DNA from 2 places in the Kitasatospora sp. NPDC050543 genome. Region 2 is predicted to be linked to the other one. Evidence: riboswitches for the same ligand, from Rfam matches in the RefSeq annotation. Region 2 holds a riboswitch; the other holds the start of a gene.
The links. A riboswitch is a leader RNA that binds a small molecule or an ion and turns the genes downstream of it on or off. The one in region 2 is predicted to bind S-adenosylmethionine.
Positions count from the first base shown of each region.

Region 1: another riboswitch for S-adenosylmethionine. It lies ahead of ACIBH3_RS18015 (aminotransferase class V-fold PLP-dependent enzyme); the one in region 2 lies ahead of thrC (threonine synthase).

Region 1 covers NZ_JBITGZ010000013.1:67,259-74,788, reverse strand. The annotation lists gene ACIBH3_RS18040 (Rieske 2Fe-2S domain-containing protein) at 1-562, opposite strand, end outside; gene ACIBH3_RS18035 (c-type cytochrome) at 571-1,377, opposite strand; gene ACIBH3_RS18030 (heme-copper oxidase subunit III) at 1,564-2,184, opposite strand; gene ACIBH3_RS18025 (hypothetical protein) at 2,587-3,012, shown strand; gene trpD (anthranilate phosphoribosyltransferase) at 3,189-4,265, shown strand; SAM riboswitch class IV at 4,424-4,541, shown strand; gene ACIBH3_RS18015 (aminotransferase class V-fold PLP-dependent enzyme) at 4,592-5,971, shown strand; gene ACIBH3_RS18010 (Lrp/AsnC family transcriptional regulator) at 6,013-6,294, opposite strand; gene ACIBH3_RS18005 (rhomboid family intramembrane serine protease) at 6,385-7,167, opposite strand; gene ACIBH3_RS18000 (hypothetical protein) at 7,373-7,530, shown strand, end outside.
Region 2 covers NZ_JBITGZ010000023.1:67,809-75,338, forward strand. The annotation lists gene ACIBH3_RS25410 (hypothetical protein) at 132-638, shown strand; gene ACIBH3_RS25415 (cupin domain-containing protein) at 625-972, opposite strand; gene ACIBH3_RS25420 (DUF3263 domain-containing protein) at 1,095-1,322, shown strand; gene otsB (trehalose-phosphatase) at 1,438-2,298, shown strand; gene ACIBH3_RS25430 (trehalose-6-phosphate synthase) at 2,337-3,806, opposite strand; gene ACIBH3_RS25435 (glucosyl-3-phosphoglycerate synthase) at 4,072-5,088, opposite strand; SAM riboswitch class I at 5,303-5,433, shown strand; gene thrC (threonine synthase) at 5,451-6,737, shown strand; gene ACIBH3_RS25445 (ubiquitin-like small modifier protein 1) at 6,770-7,048, shown strand.

The DNA.
Region 1 (7,530 bases), on a different contig from region 2:
GCTTGTCCTCGGGCAGCGGGCCCAGGTCGCGCAGCAGGACCACACCGGACAGCGGGACGAGCGCCATCGAGCCGATCAGGGTGTTGCGGAGCATCTTGCGGCGGCCGAAGCCGGACTCGGCGGCGCCGGTCCTGAACTGCTCGATGACGTCCGCGCGGACCTCGTCGTCGGCCTCGATCGGGTGACGCTCGGCGGGCAGCTCGTGGTCGGACATCAGGGTGCGGGCCCAGTGGACCGCGCCCGCGCCGATGCAGAACAGCGCCACGCCGAGGGTCATGCCCAGGGCGAAGTTCAGCGCACTGACCTTGCCGAGCGGCCAGATGAAGACGATCCGGTCGGGGTCGATGGCCACGTACGAGGCGATGAACCCCACGGTGGCGAGCATCGACACGACGAACATCAGCGAGACCTGGTGCTCGGCGCGCTTGGCGGCCCGCTCGTCGATGTCGGTACGACGCGGCTCGTGGGCCGGCAGGCCCGGGTCGGCGAACGGGTCACCGTGTACGGCGACCTCGTTGTGCCCAGCGGAGCCGTGCGACTCCGGGAGCTTCTCTTCTGACATGTCGTGGCTCATGACTTCTTGGCCTTGGTGGTGTGGGCGGCGACCCAGATCGCGACCGCGATGAGTGCGCCGAGGCCGAAGATCCAGCCGAACAGGCCCTCGGTCACGGGACCGAGGCTGCCCAGGGCGAGACCGCCGGGGTTGGGCTCATCGTTGGTGTGGCGGACGAAGGCCACGATCTGCTTCTTCTGCTCCTCGGGCATGGTGGTGTCCGGGAACGACGGCATGTTCTGCGGGCCGGTCTGCATGGCCTCGTAGATGTGCTTGGCGTCCACACCCTCCAGCGAGGGGGCGTACTTGCCCTGGGTCAGGGCACCACCCTTGCCGGCGAAGTTGTGGCACTGAGCGCAGTTGGTGCGGAACAGCTCGCCGCCCTTGGACACGTCGTCCGGGTTGGTCGAGCTGTACTGCTCCTCGGTCGGCGTCACCGGGCCGGGGCCGAGCGAGGCCACGAAGGCGGCCAGCTGGTCGATCTCGCCCTGGCTGTAGATGTTCTTCTTGGCCGGCACCTGGGCACCGGGCTGCTGGGCCGGCATGCGGCCGGTGGCGACCTGGAAGTCGACCGAGGCGGAGCCGACGCCAACCAGGCTCGGACCGTCGCTGCTGCCCTGGCCGTTCAGACCGTGGCAGGAGGAGCAGCCGACGGCGAAGAGCTTCTTGCCCTCATCGATCGCGAGCGACTGCGCGGTGGTGTCGGCCTGGGCCTTCTCGGCGGGCGCGAACGCGGCGTACAGCCCCCCGGTGGCCGCCAGGGCGAGAAGTAGGACGACCAGCGCCGCCAGTGGGTGGCGCCGTCGTGCGGAGAGCTTTTTCACGGAATAACCCCGGTGTCAGGATCTGGTCGACTGGTGGGTGCGCCCGGCGGCCGGTCTGGCCGGCACTGCAGGCCGCCTGTCTAGGGCTGCGCGCGCGGTCGGTCGGTTGGGTGCGTCGTCACCGGCTGAAGGGCGACGCAGGTGAGGGCGCCCCCCTGGCCGGCGGCCAGCGACCTGATCAGCTGGTTACTTGATCAGGTAGATGGTCGCGAACAGGCCGATCCAGACGACGTCGACGAAGTGCCAGTAGTACGACACCACGATCGCGGCCGTGGCCTGCTCGTGAGTGAAGCGCTTGGCCGCGTACGTCCGTCCCAGGACCAGCAGGAAGGCGATCAGACCACCCGTCACGTGCATACCGTGGAAGCCGGTGGTCAGGTAGAACACCGTGCCGTACGGGTCGGAGGACAGCGTCAGGCCGTCCGTCTTGACCAGCTCGGTGTACTCGAAGATCTGCCCGCCGATGAAGATCGCGCCCATCACGAAGGTGATGATGAACCACGAGCGGAGCTTCTTCACGTCCCCGCGCTCGGCGGCGAACACGCCGAGCTGGCAGGTGAGTGAGGAGAGCACCAGGATCGTGGTGTTGACGGACGAGAAGGGCACGTTCAGGGCGTGCGCCTTCTCGGCCCAGAACTCCGGCCCCTTGACGGAGCGGAGCGTGAAGTACATCGCGAAGAGGGCCGCGAAGAACATCAACTCGGAACTCAGCCAGACGATCGTTCCGACGCTGACCATGTTCGGCCGGTTGACCGATCCGTGCGCGTGCCCGGTTTCTACTGCTGTTGCTGTCGCCACGACGGACATTATGTCGGTCCCTTATTCCGTCTTCACGCCGGGGGGTGTCCCTCGGAGTGTCCGGTGCGTGCGGTATGCCCTGTTGAGGGCCGAGAGGGCGCCCGGCGGGCGGGTCGGCGCGGCTATGTCCGTTTTCTGACGGTTCTTTGGGGTGCCCCAGCCCGCGTGCGCCGCCCTGAGCACTCCTTTGCCCTGCGTGTCGCACCGCCGGCCGGGGTCCGCGATGGGCTAGCGGGTCGGCCGTACGGGTGGTCTGTGCGCGCGAGGGTGACGTGCTGTCCTCCGGGCGGGTGAGGGCCCAGCGCGGCGGCTTGAGCGAGATCGCGCCGTAGGGCCACCGCGCGCAGTGATCGGGAGTAGCATCCGGAGGTGGTGGACGTGGTCCGGATCACATCTGAGGGAGCAGGGCCCATGGCGCACACGACCGACGAGACGCTCACCGTCCTCGTCTACAGCGATGACCGCAACACCCGCGAGCAGGTGCTGACGGCCCTCGGCCGGCGCCCGGCCGAGGATCTGCCCGAGCTGCGCTATCTGGAGTGCGCGACCACACCCGCCGTACTCCGGGCGTTGGAGAAGGGCGGCGTGGACCTCTGCATCCTGGACGGCGAGGCGGTGCCGGCCGGCGGGCTGGGCCTGGCCCGCCAGCTCAAGGACGAGATCTACGGCTGCCCACCCGTGCTGGTGCTGATCGGCCGTCCGCAGGACTCCTGGCTGGCGGCCTGGAGCCGGGCCGACGCCGCGATCTCCCACCCCGTGGACCCGGTGGCGCTGGCCGAGGCCGTCGCGGCCCTGCTCCGGGGCCGGATCGCGGGGCGGACACCCGCCACCCACTGAGGGCGGGCCGGCGGCGGCCGTCCACGCCGCGTCCTCTCCCCTGTACGGGGCGTGCCCGGGCCGGTGCGCGTCTCAGTACTAGAGAAGTAGGGGAGAGGACCGCCCTCGGGCCGCGCACCGCTGGATAGGCTGACTCCATCCCTGTCGGTGAACCGATTCGAGAGCTGGAGTCAGCCATGGTGAACGTGAACCCTGCGAACGGCGGCAACGACCCCGCGCAGGTGGTCCGCACCTGGCCGGATCTCCTGTCGGCGCTGCTGAAGGGCGAGGACCTGACCCAGGGCGACACCGCCTGGGCGATGGACCGGATCATGAGCGGCGAGGCCACCCCCGTCCAGGTGGCCGGTTTCGTGGTCGCGCTGCGGGCCAAGGGCGAGACGGTCGACGAGATCTCCGGCCTGGTCGAGGCCATGTACGCGCACGCCGAGCCGCTGCACATCCCCGGCCCGGCGGTGGACGTCGTCGGCACGGGCGGTGACCGGGCCAAGACCGTGAACATCTCCACCATGTCGGCGATCGTCGCGGCGGCCGCCGGCGCCAAGGTGGTCAAGCACGGCAACCGGGCCTCCTCCTCGGCCAGCGGCTCCTCCGACGTGCTGGAGAAGCTGGGCATCGCCCTGGACCTCTCCGCCCGGCGGGTGGCGGAGGTCGCCGAGGAGGTCGGCCTGACCTTCTGCTTCGCGGCGAAGTTCCACCCCGCGATGCGGCACGCCGCCCCGGCCCGGCGCGACCTCGGCGTGCCCACCGCCTTCAACATCCTCGGCCCGCTGACCAACCCGGCCCGCGTCACCGCGCACGCCGTCGGCTGCTTCGACACCCGGCTCGCCGGGTTGATCGCCGGCGTGCTCGCCCGCCGCGGCTCCACCGCACTCGTGTTCAGGGGTGACGACGGCCTGGACGAGCTGACCATCTCCACCACCTCGCGGGTCTGGGTGGTGCGCGACGGCGCCGTCACCGAGACCTCCTTCGACCCGCGTGAGGTCGGCATCGAGCTGGTCGGCATCGAGGCCCTGCGCGGGGCCGACGCCGCCTACAACGCCGATGTCGCCCGCCGCCTGATCGCCGGCGAGCGGGGCCCGGTGCGCGACGCCGTGCTGCTCAACACCGCCGCCGCGCTGGTCGCGCTGGACCTCACCGACGCGCCGCTGGCGGAGCAGCTCGCGGCGGGCATCGAGCGGGCCGCGGCCGCGATCGACTCCGGCGCCGCGCAGTCCGTACTGAAGCACTGGGCGGAGGCGACCAGCCGCGCCTGAGCTGTCGGGCGGTGGCCGACGCCGCCGTCGACGTACCGTCAGAGGCCCGTGGAGCACTCCGCGGGCCTCTCGCGCGTCCGAGTGTCCGAGTGTCGGAGCGTCCGAATGCCGGAATGCCGTTTGACCGCTTCGCGCACGCGTGTCTAGAGTCTTCGCCAGGTCATGAGTGACAGCGACAAGCCCCAGCTTGCTGTCCGGCAACCCTCCGTCCGTGGCGGGGTGCCCTGGGTGAGGACCGGGTCACGTGGCGAACCGTCCGCGTGGCAAGCGCGGACCACCGGCATACCAGCACTCCCGGGGTCCTGACCTCAGAGGAGTGCATCCCCATGTCCGTGATCTCGACCGACCTCTGCGCCCCGCTCGCCGTCCTCGGACACGACGTCCAGGTCCCGCTCGTCAGCGGCGAGAAGGTCACCTACGCCGCGCTCGACTACGCCGCCAGCTCCCCGGCGCTCCAGCGGGTCTGGGACGACGTCGCCGCGTACGCCCCCTACTACGGCAGCGTGCACCGCGGGGCCGGCTACCTCTCCCAGCTCTCCACCGACCTGTTCGAGCAGAGCCGGCGCACCGTCGAGGAGTTCCTCGACCTGCGCGAGGACGACCAGGTGGTCTTCACCCGCGCCACCACCGACTCGCTCAACCTGCTGGCGAGCGCCCTGCCGCCCGGCACCCGGGTCCTCGTCTTCGAGACCGAGCACCACGCCTCACTGCTGCCCTGGCGCCGTACCGGACTGACGGTCGACTTCCTGCGGGCCCCGCGCTCGCACGCCGAGGCCGTCGCGGCGCTGGAGGAGGCGCTCGCGGGTGCCCCCGAGGGCCCCAAGCTGTTCTGCGTCACCGGCGCGTCCAACGTCACCGGCGAGCTGTGGCCGGTCGCCGAACTCACCGAGGCCGCCCACCGCCACGGCGCCCGGGTCGTCCTGGACGCCGCCCAGCTCGCCCCGCACCACCGGGTCTCGGTGCGCGAGCTCGGCGTGGACTGGGTCGCCTTCTCCGGACACAAGCTGTACGCCCCCTTCGGCGCGGGCGTCCTCGCCGGCCGCAGCGACTGGCTGGACGCCGCCGAGCCCTACCTGGCCGGCGGCGGCGCCACCCGGACCGTCGCCCGCGAGGCCGACGGCTCGGTCGCGGTCGAGTGGAACCACGGCCCGGCCCGGCACGAGGCCGGCTCGCCGAACGTGATCGGCGCCTACGCGCTGGCCTCGGCCTGCCGGGCCCTGAGCGAGGCCGGCTTCGACGCCCTGGAGGCCCGCGAGCAGCAGCTGATCGCCCGCCTCAAGGCCGGGCTCGCCGACATCCCCGAGGTCAAGGAGCTCAGCCTGTTCGGCGCCGACTCCGCCCGGGTCGGCGTGCTCTCCTTCGTGGTGCAGGGCTGGAACAGCTCGCACTTCTCGGCGGCGCTCTCCGCCGAGTACGGGATCGGCGTACGCGACGGGCTGTTCTGCGCCCACCCGCTGGTGCGCACCCTGCTGGGCGGCGAGGAGGCCACACCCTCCGAGTGCGGCGCGCCCGAGCCGTCGCTGCCCGGCGAGCGCAGCCTGAACGCGATCCGGGTCAGCTTCGGCGCCGGCACCCCCGACGAGCACCTGGAGCGCTTCCTGCGCGCCGTCCGCGAGCTGGTCACGGACGGCGCGGCGTGGACCTACCGCAACGAGGGCGGCCGCTGCGTCGCCGATACAGCGGTTTCCGGGGCTCGGCCCGCCTGATTTCCGGGGCTCGGCTCACGGAGCCGTGGCGGGGGCCGGCCCTACTCGTCGAGGCCGAGGGCGAAGGCGGCTTCGAGGTCGTGCTGGGAGTAGGTGCGGAAGGCGATCTGGGTCTCGGTGTGCGCCACGCCCGGGACCTTGTTCAGCCGGCCGGGGATCACCTCGGCGAGGTCGTCGTGCTTGCGCACCCGGACCATCGCCACCAGGTCGTAGCCGCCCGTCACCGAGTAGACCTCGCTGACGCCGTCGATGGACGCGATCGCCTCGGCGATCTCCGGGATGCGGTCGACACTGGTCTTGATCAGGACGATGGCGGTGATCACTCTTCAGCTCCTGGAAGTGCGTGTCGCACAGCTGCGCCCCCTTGACGGTGGCCGGCGACGGGTGGCGGGGTGCCGCCAGCGTAGTACTCGTCAGTCGGCGCGTCTCGGGGGCCGGGCGTAGGCCGTCCAGGCGACCAGGAAGCCCACCGTGAAGCCGATGACGTGCACCAGGTAGGCCACGCCGGGGCCGGCGGAGCGGACGGCCCACCACTGGAGGGCGAACCAGAGCCCCAGGACCAGCCAGGCGGGGAATCGCAGCGGCAGGAAGAGCAGCAGCGGGACGAGCGTGGTGACCCGGGCCCTCGGGTAGAGCCGCAGGTACCCGCCGAGGACGGCGGCGATCGCGCCCGAGGCCCCGATCAGGACCCGGGTGGACTCGGCGGACCCCACCTCGGCCAGTGCGTAGCCGTAGGTGGCGAGGCTGCCGGCGGCGAGGTAGAAGAGGAGGAACCGCACCCGGCCCAGCCGCCCTTCGACGCCGGCGCCGAAGACGTAGAGGAAGAGCAGGTTGCCCAGCAGGTGCAGCCAGCCGCCGTGCAGGAAGAGCGAGCTGAGCACCGACAGTGCGGGGATCTTGCCGGGGGTGGCGGAGAGCGGGCAGCCGGGCGCCGGCGGTTCGGTGGCGGCCAGCCGGTCGGCGGTCAGCGGGTGCTGGTCGAGCAGCTCGGCGGGGATGACGCCCCAGCGCTGCTCGTAGCGCTGCTCGGCGCAGATGCGGGCCTGGCCGGTGCCGTACAGCGGGTTGAGGCCGGCCGCCGGGCCGAGCAGGAAGACCAGGGCGTTGAGGGCGATCAGGGCGTAGCAGACCATCGGCAGGGGTGCGGCGGGGCGGCCGTCCTGCGTACCGGTGCGGTCGAGGACCGGGAGCGCCATGCGGGGAGCATTCCTCGGCGGGGCGCCGGCGACACCGGAGCGTACTGCGAGTGGGTTACCCGGCGGGGGAGTTCTGTACCGGTGGCCGGCGGCCGGGGACCAGGCAATAGGCTTGGCGCGGGCATTCCCGCCTCCCGCCGCCGATGCCGGGGTCCGGGGGGAGCGCCTCCCGACCGGATCAGGGAACCGCCCGAGAGGACCTTCGATGACCGTCCCCGCCCTTACCGCTGAGACCCGCTGGCGCTGCACCCTGTGCGGCAACCTGACCCGCTTCGATGTCACCCGGACCGCACGGGTGATCGACTTCCTGCACTTCGACCTGGCCGGCGAGTCCAAGGTGGAGGAGACCGAGGTGCTCAGCGA
Region 2 (7,530 bases):
CTCCCGCTGCGCGGGCCGCGACGTCGCCCGGCACTCGGTGACTGTCGCGCAGAGGTCTGGACCACTATGCACGTCGTTCGGCACTGCGGCCGCCACTGCTCCCTCATGGAGCACCGGAAGGCGGCGATCGCGTGAACAGGCATGCCCACGTTCCCGGCCGGCTGACCGGCGTCGCGGCGGTCCTCGCGGCACTGCTGCTCGGCGGCGGCGGAAGTCCGGGCGAGAACACCGTGACCCTGCGGCTGGTCGCGGCGGACCACGGCGACGGCGCGGCGAACAGCTCCCGCCCGAGATTCGACGAGATGTACACGCTGCCGCCGGTCATCCGGGGCGCCCCGGCCGCGATGACCGGCAGCGGCAAGCACCAGGACGTGAAGCGGTTCCTCGCGGTGCTGCCCAACGCGAGCTTCCACCCGTTCGGGGACCCGGCCTGGGAACGGGTCGGCACGCGGATCACGCCGCAGATCGGCGGCGCGGCCACCGGGGACGCCCGTCAGGTGCCGGTGGAGCTGCAGAAGGCCGCGGTCCAGGAGGCCGGGCGGGTCCGCGAGTGGCCGGCGCAGCCGGGCGGGCGGCGCGCGGCCGGCGGTCGCGAGGCGGTCGGTGCGGCGGTCGGCCCTGCGATCAGTCCAGGGTGAGCGAGTACGCCTTGCGCAGCGTCTCGTGCACCGTCCAGGTGGTGCGGTCGCCCGCCCGCAGCACACCGCAGTCGCCCGGACCGACCTCCAGGGTCGGGCCGCCCTCGACGTCGATCGTGGCCCGGCCGCTGACCACCACGAACAGCTCGTCGGCCTCGGTGTCGGTCACCACACCCGGGGTGATCTGCCAGATGCCGCGCTGCTGGCGGCCGTCCTCGGACTCCCAGAGCAGCAGGCCGGAGACCTCGGGGGTGCCGGAGACGATCTGGGCCGGGTCCAGCGGGTCGGGTTCGAGCGCGGCGTCGGGGATGTGGAGCGCGAAGGTATCGGTCATGCCCCGACGCTAGCCGCCCGGGCGCGCCGCCGGGGGCGGCAGAGTGTGTCCGCGCGACGGGGCAGAATGACAGCCCGTAGGGCCCGAGGCAGGGCGAGGGCGAACGGAGGCGGGTGCCGAGGATGGCCGGACTGGACGCGCGCGAGCTCGCGGTGCTCGCCCTGGAGGCCCGCCCCTGGCGTACCGCGGGGGCCAAGGAGCGGGCCATCCGGGAGGAGCTGGGTCTGTCCAGCACCCGCTACTACCAGCTGCTCAACGCCCTGCTCGACCGCCCCGAGGCGCTCGCCCACGCCCCCGTCCTGGTCAACCGCCTGCGCCGGGTCCGCGAGCGCAAGCGCGAGGCACGCTAGCGCGGCGGCACACCGGTGGTGCCCGGCCGGCCCGGCCGGGGCTGCCCTGGCGTACGGGCGTACCGGCGCGCCGGCGTCGGGCATGGGGCGGGAGCCCGTGGGTAGGGTCGGGAACATGGCCATCACCGAGTTGCCGCAGCCGGGTACCGAAGCCGGACGGGAGGGCCTGGCAGCCCTGCTGGCCGACCCCCGGCACGCCGTGATCGCGCTCGACTTCGACGGGACGCTCGCCCCGATCGTCGCCGACCCCGAGCAGGCCCGCGCCCACCCCGGGGTCGTCCCCGCGCTGTCCGCGCTGGCCCCGCTGGTCGGCGCGGTCGTGGTGGTGACGGGCCGCCCGGCGGCGCTGGCCGTTGCGTACGGGGGCTTCGCCGGGGCACCGGGGATGGAACACCTGACCGTCCTCGGGCACTACGGCGCCGAGCGCTGGGACGCGGCGCACGGCGAGGTACGGGCCCCCGCGGTGCACCCCGGGGTGGCCGCGGTGCGGGCCGGGTTGCCCGCCCTGCTGGCCCGGGTCGGTGCCCCCGACGGTACCTGGACCGAGGACAAGGGCCGGGCGCTGGCCGTGCACACCCGCCGGGCGCAGGACCCGGAGCGGGCGTTCGAGCTGCTGCGCGACCCGCTGGCCGAACTCGCCGCCGCCCACGGTCTGATGCTGGAGCCCGGCCGGCTGGTGCTGGAGCTGCGGCCCCCGGGGGTCGACAAGGGCGCGGCCCTGACCGGCTTCCTCCAGGAGCGGGCCGCCCGCTCGGTCCTGTACGCGGGAGACGACCTGGGCGATGTCGCCGCCTTCGCGGCCGTGGAGAAGCGCCGTGCCCAGGGCATGCCCGGGGTGCTGGTGTGCAGTGGCACGGTGGACGGCGACGCGCCCGTGCGCGAGCTGGCCGACCGGGCGGACCTGGTGGTCCCGGGCCCGGCCGGCGTCGTCGCGCTGCTGGCGGCGCTGGCGGCGGCGCTCGGCGTGGGGCGGTGAGCGCGGAGTGGTGAGCGCGGGCGCTGCGACGGCGGGCCTCAGCCCAGGGCGTTGAGCTGGTCGAGGAACCACTGCTGCGGCGGTAGCGCGGTGGCCGCCGCGGCCAGCCGCTTGGTGCGCTCGGCCCGCTCCTCGGCGGGCATCGTCAGCCCGGCGTGCAGGGCCTCCGCGGTGGCGATCACGTCGTACGGGTTGACGGTGATGGCGTCCTCCGCCAGCTCGGCGCAGGCGCCGGCCTCGCGGGAGAGCACCAGGGCGCAGCCCGCGTCGGAGACCACCGGGACCTCCTTCGCGACCAGGTTCATGCCGTCCCTGATCGGGTTGACCAGGGCGACGTCGGCCAGCCGGTAGGCGGCCAGCGAGCGCGGGAAGTCGTCGTTGACGTGCAGGATCATCGGCTGCCAGTCGTCGGTCGCGAACTCCTCGGTGATCTCGCGGGCGATCCGCTCGACCGCCGCGGTGTAGGCGCGGTACTCGGCCAGGTCCGTCCTGGAGGGGTAGGCGAAGGCGACGTGGACCACCTTGCCCAGCCACTGCGGCCGGGTGCGCAGCAGGTGCCGGTAGGCCAGCAGGCCCCGGACGATGTTCTTGCTCAGCTCGGTGCGGTCGACCCGGACGATGGTCTGCCGATCGCCCACGGCGGCCCGCAGCGCGGCGAGGCGCTGCGCCACGTCGGGGCGGTGCGAGCGCTCGCGCAGGAAGTCGGCGTCCGCGCCGAGGGCGTGCACCCCCAGGTGGGTGGTGCGCCCGGCGTGCGTGACGGTCAGGGCGTGCCGGTCGACCTCGGCGCCGAGCACGGCCTCGCAGCAGTCGGCGAAGGCGGCGGCCCAGCGGCGGGTCAGGAAGCCGGCCCGGTCGGCGCCGAGGATGCCGGTCAGCACCGCCTCGGCGATGTCGTCGGGCAGCATCCGGTAGTAGTCCGGCGGGGCCCACGGGGTGTGCGAGAAGTGCCCGATCCGCAGGTCCGGGCGCAGTGCCCGGAGCAGGTCGGGGACGAGCGAGAGGTGGTAGTCCTGCACCAGCACGGCCGCCCCCGGGGCCGCCTCGGCGGCGAGGGCCTCGGCGAAGGCGGCGTTGTACGCGCGGTAGGAGGCCCACTCCTGCCGGAACTCCGCGCCGAAGGACGGTGCGGTCGGCGTGTCGTAGAGCAGGTGGTGGACGAACCACAGGGTGGAGTTGGCGACGCCGTTGTAGGCCTGGGCGAAGGTGCCGGCGTCGATGTCCAGCATCCGGACGGCCTGTCCGCCGACCTCGTGCCCCGCCAGGTCGAGCCGTCCGTCGGGGGCCTGCCGGGCGGCGGTACGGTCGGCCTCGCCGAGCGCCGCGCAGACCCAGACGGCCGAGGGATCGTCGATCGCGGAGAGCCCGGAGACCAGGCCGCCGCCGCCTCTGCGGAGGGTCAGCGAACCGTCGTCCCCCGCGGTGAAGGACACCGGACCGCGGTTGGACGCCACCAGGACGGGGGCGCTGCCGGTACGGCTCGAACGTTCGGTCGATTGGTCGGCCATGGGTCCTCTTCCGGGGCTGCCCGATCACCCGACGGGGTGGGGTCCGAGCGCGCGACGGGGCTTGGCGCGGAGCAGCCGTACAGGCGGAATCCTGCTGCCGGTGGCGGTCAGGGCTCGGCCGCCATCAGGCTCCGCAGGGGGCGAGTGGGAAGCCTCCTCGAAGTGAGGGGGAGGAGTCACGGTTGGAACCTTGCCGCTCCACGGAGGTTGCAAACCACTCGCCGGATTCGAACGGCGAAACGAGGCGGCCGCACCGCTCGGGTTCCTAGTCGGCCGGGCGGCGGCTCGCGTACTCGGGGACGGTGTGCATCGGCGGACGCTCCAGGGCGCCGACGGGGTGGGTGTGCGCGGTGAACGCCCGGGTGTCCGGGTCGCGGCTGAACTGGGTGAGCAGCGGGTGCACCAGGTCGGCGGAGGCCTTCAGCCGGTGGGTGCGGTCCAGGCGCTCCAGTGCCGTGCGGTAGATGGTCGCGGCCATCCGCCCGAGCGCCTGCCCGTCCTGGTGGCGGTGGTGGCGCACCCCCACGTCCACCTGGGCGAGCGCGTCCAGCCCGGCCGTCTCCAGGGCGTCCACCAGCAGGCCCAGCTCGACGCCGTACCCGGTGGGGAAGGGCAGCTTCTCCAGCAGCGACCGGCGCGCGGCGTACTCGCCGCCGAGCGGCTGGACGAAGCCGGCCAGCTCGGGCCAGTGCAGGTTCAGCAGCGGGCGGGCGACCAGCTCGGTGACCCGGCCGCCACCGGCCGGGACGACCGCGCCGTCGGTCTCCAGCGGCCGGTCGTACATCGCCTTGACCAGTTGGATACCCGGTTCGGTGAGCAGCGGGCCGACGATGCCGGAGACGAAGGCGGGGTCGAACTCGCGCAGGTCGGCGTCGATGAAGCAGACGATCTCGCCGGTGGTCACCAGCAGCGAGCGCCAGAGCACCTCGCCCTTGCCGGGGGCGGCGGGCAGCCGGGGGAGTATCGCGTCGCGGTGCACCACCCGGGCGCCGGCCTCGGCGGCGGTCCGCGCGGTGCGGTCCACGGAGCCGGAGTCGACCACGACCAGCTCGTCCACCAGCGGCAGCCGTTCCATCAGCTCCCGGCGGATGACCGTGACGATCTCACCGACGGTGGACTCCTCGTCCAGCGCGGGCAGCACCACGCTGACGGTGCCCGCCCGGCCGGCCGCCCGTTTGGCGGCCAGCAGGGACTGCGCCGGACGGTCGGCCGCGCTCCAGGAGCGGCGGCGCAGCCAGGACGCCACCTCCGGGAGGAGCGCGGGGGTCAGCTCGCCGTGCACGGCACACTCCTTGGTCGGTCGGTTCGAGCCGCTCGGGTCCGAGCCGGTCGGGTGGCGGCCGGTCGGGTCGGCGCGGCCCGGATTCGAGGGGCCGGGGCCATCTCGCGGTTCGGACGGTCGGGTTGGCGGTGGACGCCTTCGGATACAGTCTTCGTACAGCGATTAGACCTTCGCACGTCGGGGTCGTCCGCTGGGCAGGACCACAACTTCACAGAGCTCATCCAGAGGGACTGAGGGAACGGCCCGTCGACGTCCCGGCAACCTTCTCGCGCGGCGGCATCGGCCCCGGCGGGACAGGTGCCAATTCCGTCCTGTGGCGCGACCGCGTCACGGGGAAGATGAGGAGAGAGGCCTCCGCCATCATGGCTCTTGACACCGCCGCACCCGCCACCCCCGCCGTTGATCTCGGCCCCGCCGCCGCGCTGTCCTGTCGCGAGTGCGGCACCCGCTTCCCGCTCGGCCCGAGCTTCGCGTGCCTGGAGTGCTTCGGCCCGCTGGAGATCGCGTACGACTTCGGCTCCTACGAGGCCGAGGAACTGCGCAAGCGGATCGAGGCCGGCCCGGCGTCGATCTGGCGCTACGCCCCGCTGCTGCCCGTCCCCGTGGACGTGGCCTCCAAGCCCAACCTGAACCCCGGCTGGACCCCGCTGGTCAAGGCCGACAACCTGGGCCGCGAGCTGGGCTTCACCGCGCAGCTGCACGTCAAGGACGACTCCGGCAACCCGACGCACTCCTTCAAGGACCGCGTGGTGGCCTGCGCCATCGAGGCGGCGCGCGCCTTCGACTTCACCACCCTCTCCTGCTCCTCCACCGGCAACCTGGCCGGCGCGGTCGGCGCGGCGGCGGCCCGGGCCGGCTTCAAGTCCTGCGTGTTCATCCCGCACGACCTGGAGCAGGGCAAGGTCGTGATGGCCGGGGTGTACGGCGGCGAGCTGGTCGGCATCGAGGGCAACTACGACGACGTGAACCGCTTCTGCTCCGAGCTGATCGGCGACCCGGCCGGCGAGGGCTGGGGCTTCGTCAACGTCAACCTGCGTCCGTACTACGGCGAGGGCTCCAAGACCCTGGCGTACGAGATCTGCGAGCAGCTGGGCTGGCGCCTGCCGGAGCAGATCGTCATCCCGATCGCCTCGGGCTCGCAGCTCACCAAGATCGACAAGGGTCTGCAGGAACTCATCAAGCTCGGCCTGGTCGAGGACCGGCCGTACCGGATCTTCGGCGCCCAGGCGGCCGGCTGCTCGCCCGTCTCCGCGGCCTTCAAGGCCGGTCACGACGTGATCCGCCCGGTCAAGCCGGACACCATCGCCAAGTCGCTCGCCATCGGCAACCCGGCTGACGGGCCGTACGTGCTGGACATCGCCCGCCGCACCGGCGGCGCCGTCGAGGACGTGACGGACGGTGAGGTGGTCGCCGCGATCAAGCTGCTCGCCCGCACCGAGGGCATCTTCGCCGAGACCGCCGGCGGCGTGACCGTCGGCGTGCTGAAGAAGCTGGTCGAGACGGGGCAGCTGGACCCCGCGAAGGAGACCGTCGCGATCAACACCGGCGACGGCCTCAAGACCCTGGACGCGGTGGCCGATGCCGGTCTCACCGCCACGATCCGCCCGACGCTGGACTCGTTCCGCGCGGCCGGCCTCGCGTCCGTCTGACCCCTCACCACCTCGCAAGGAGAGCCACCGCCATGAGCGCCAACGTCCGCATCCCCACCATCCTGCGCACCTACACCGGCGGCGCCGCCGAGGTGAGCGCCGAGGGCGCCACCCTCGGTGACGTCATCGCCGACCTGGACCGCAACCACGCGGGCATCGCCGCCCGGGTCCTGGACGACGCCGGCAAGCTGCGCCGCTTCGTCAACGTCTACGTCAACGACGACGACGTGCGGTTCGCCGAGGGCCTGGCGACCGAGATCAAGGACGGCGCCAGTATCTCGATCATCCCGGCGGTGGCCGGCGGCTGCTGAGCCGGTGCCCGTACCGGCGACAGCGCCGCAACCAGTACCGACGCGCGCCCGAGCCGCCCGCACGACCGGAATTCCATTCTCCGGTCGTGCGGGCGGCTTCGGCGTGTCCGGGGATTTGGGGCGACCTCGTCCGGAGTAAAGTGTGGCTCGGCCGACGATGGGTATCCCCTCCCCTTTCCGGCTGATTCCACGCCTGTGCGCACAAACCGTGCACCGCCCGCGGCGCCCGGCCACCGTCCGGTCGCCGGGACCGCCCTCGGGGTCCGCTCGTGAAACATGTCAGGCCGATGTCAGAATTCCGGCCGGCGTTCGCGTAATACGTCCGCTATGTCCGGCGCGGAATGCCGATTTCCTCCGCTTTCATCCCGCAATGCCCCTTGCCGGCCGGCCTGAATTGCCGGTGATTGGGCCTGTTGCAGAGGGCGTTGATGCGGATACATTCAGCCGCGGTCGACGCATTCACCCGCTCGCTGCCACCCCCG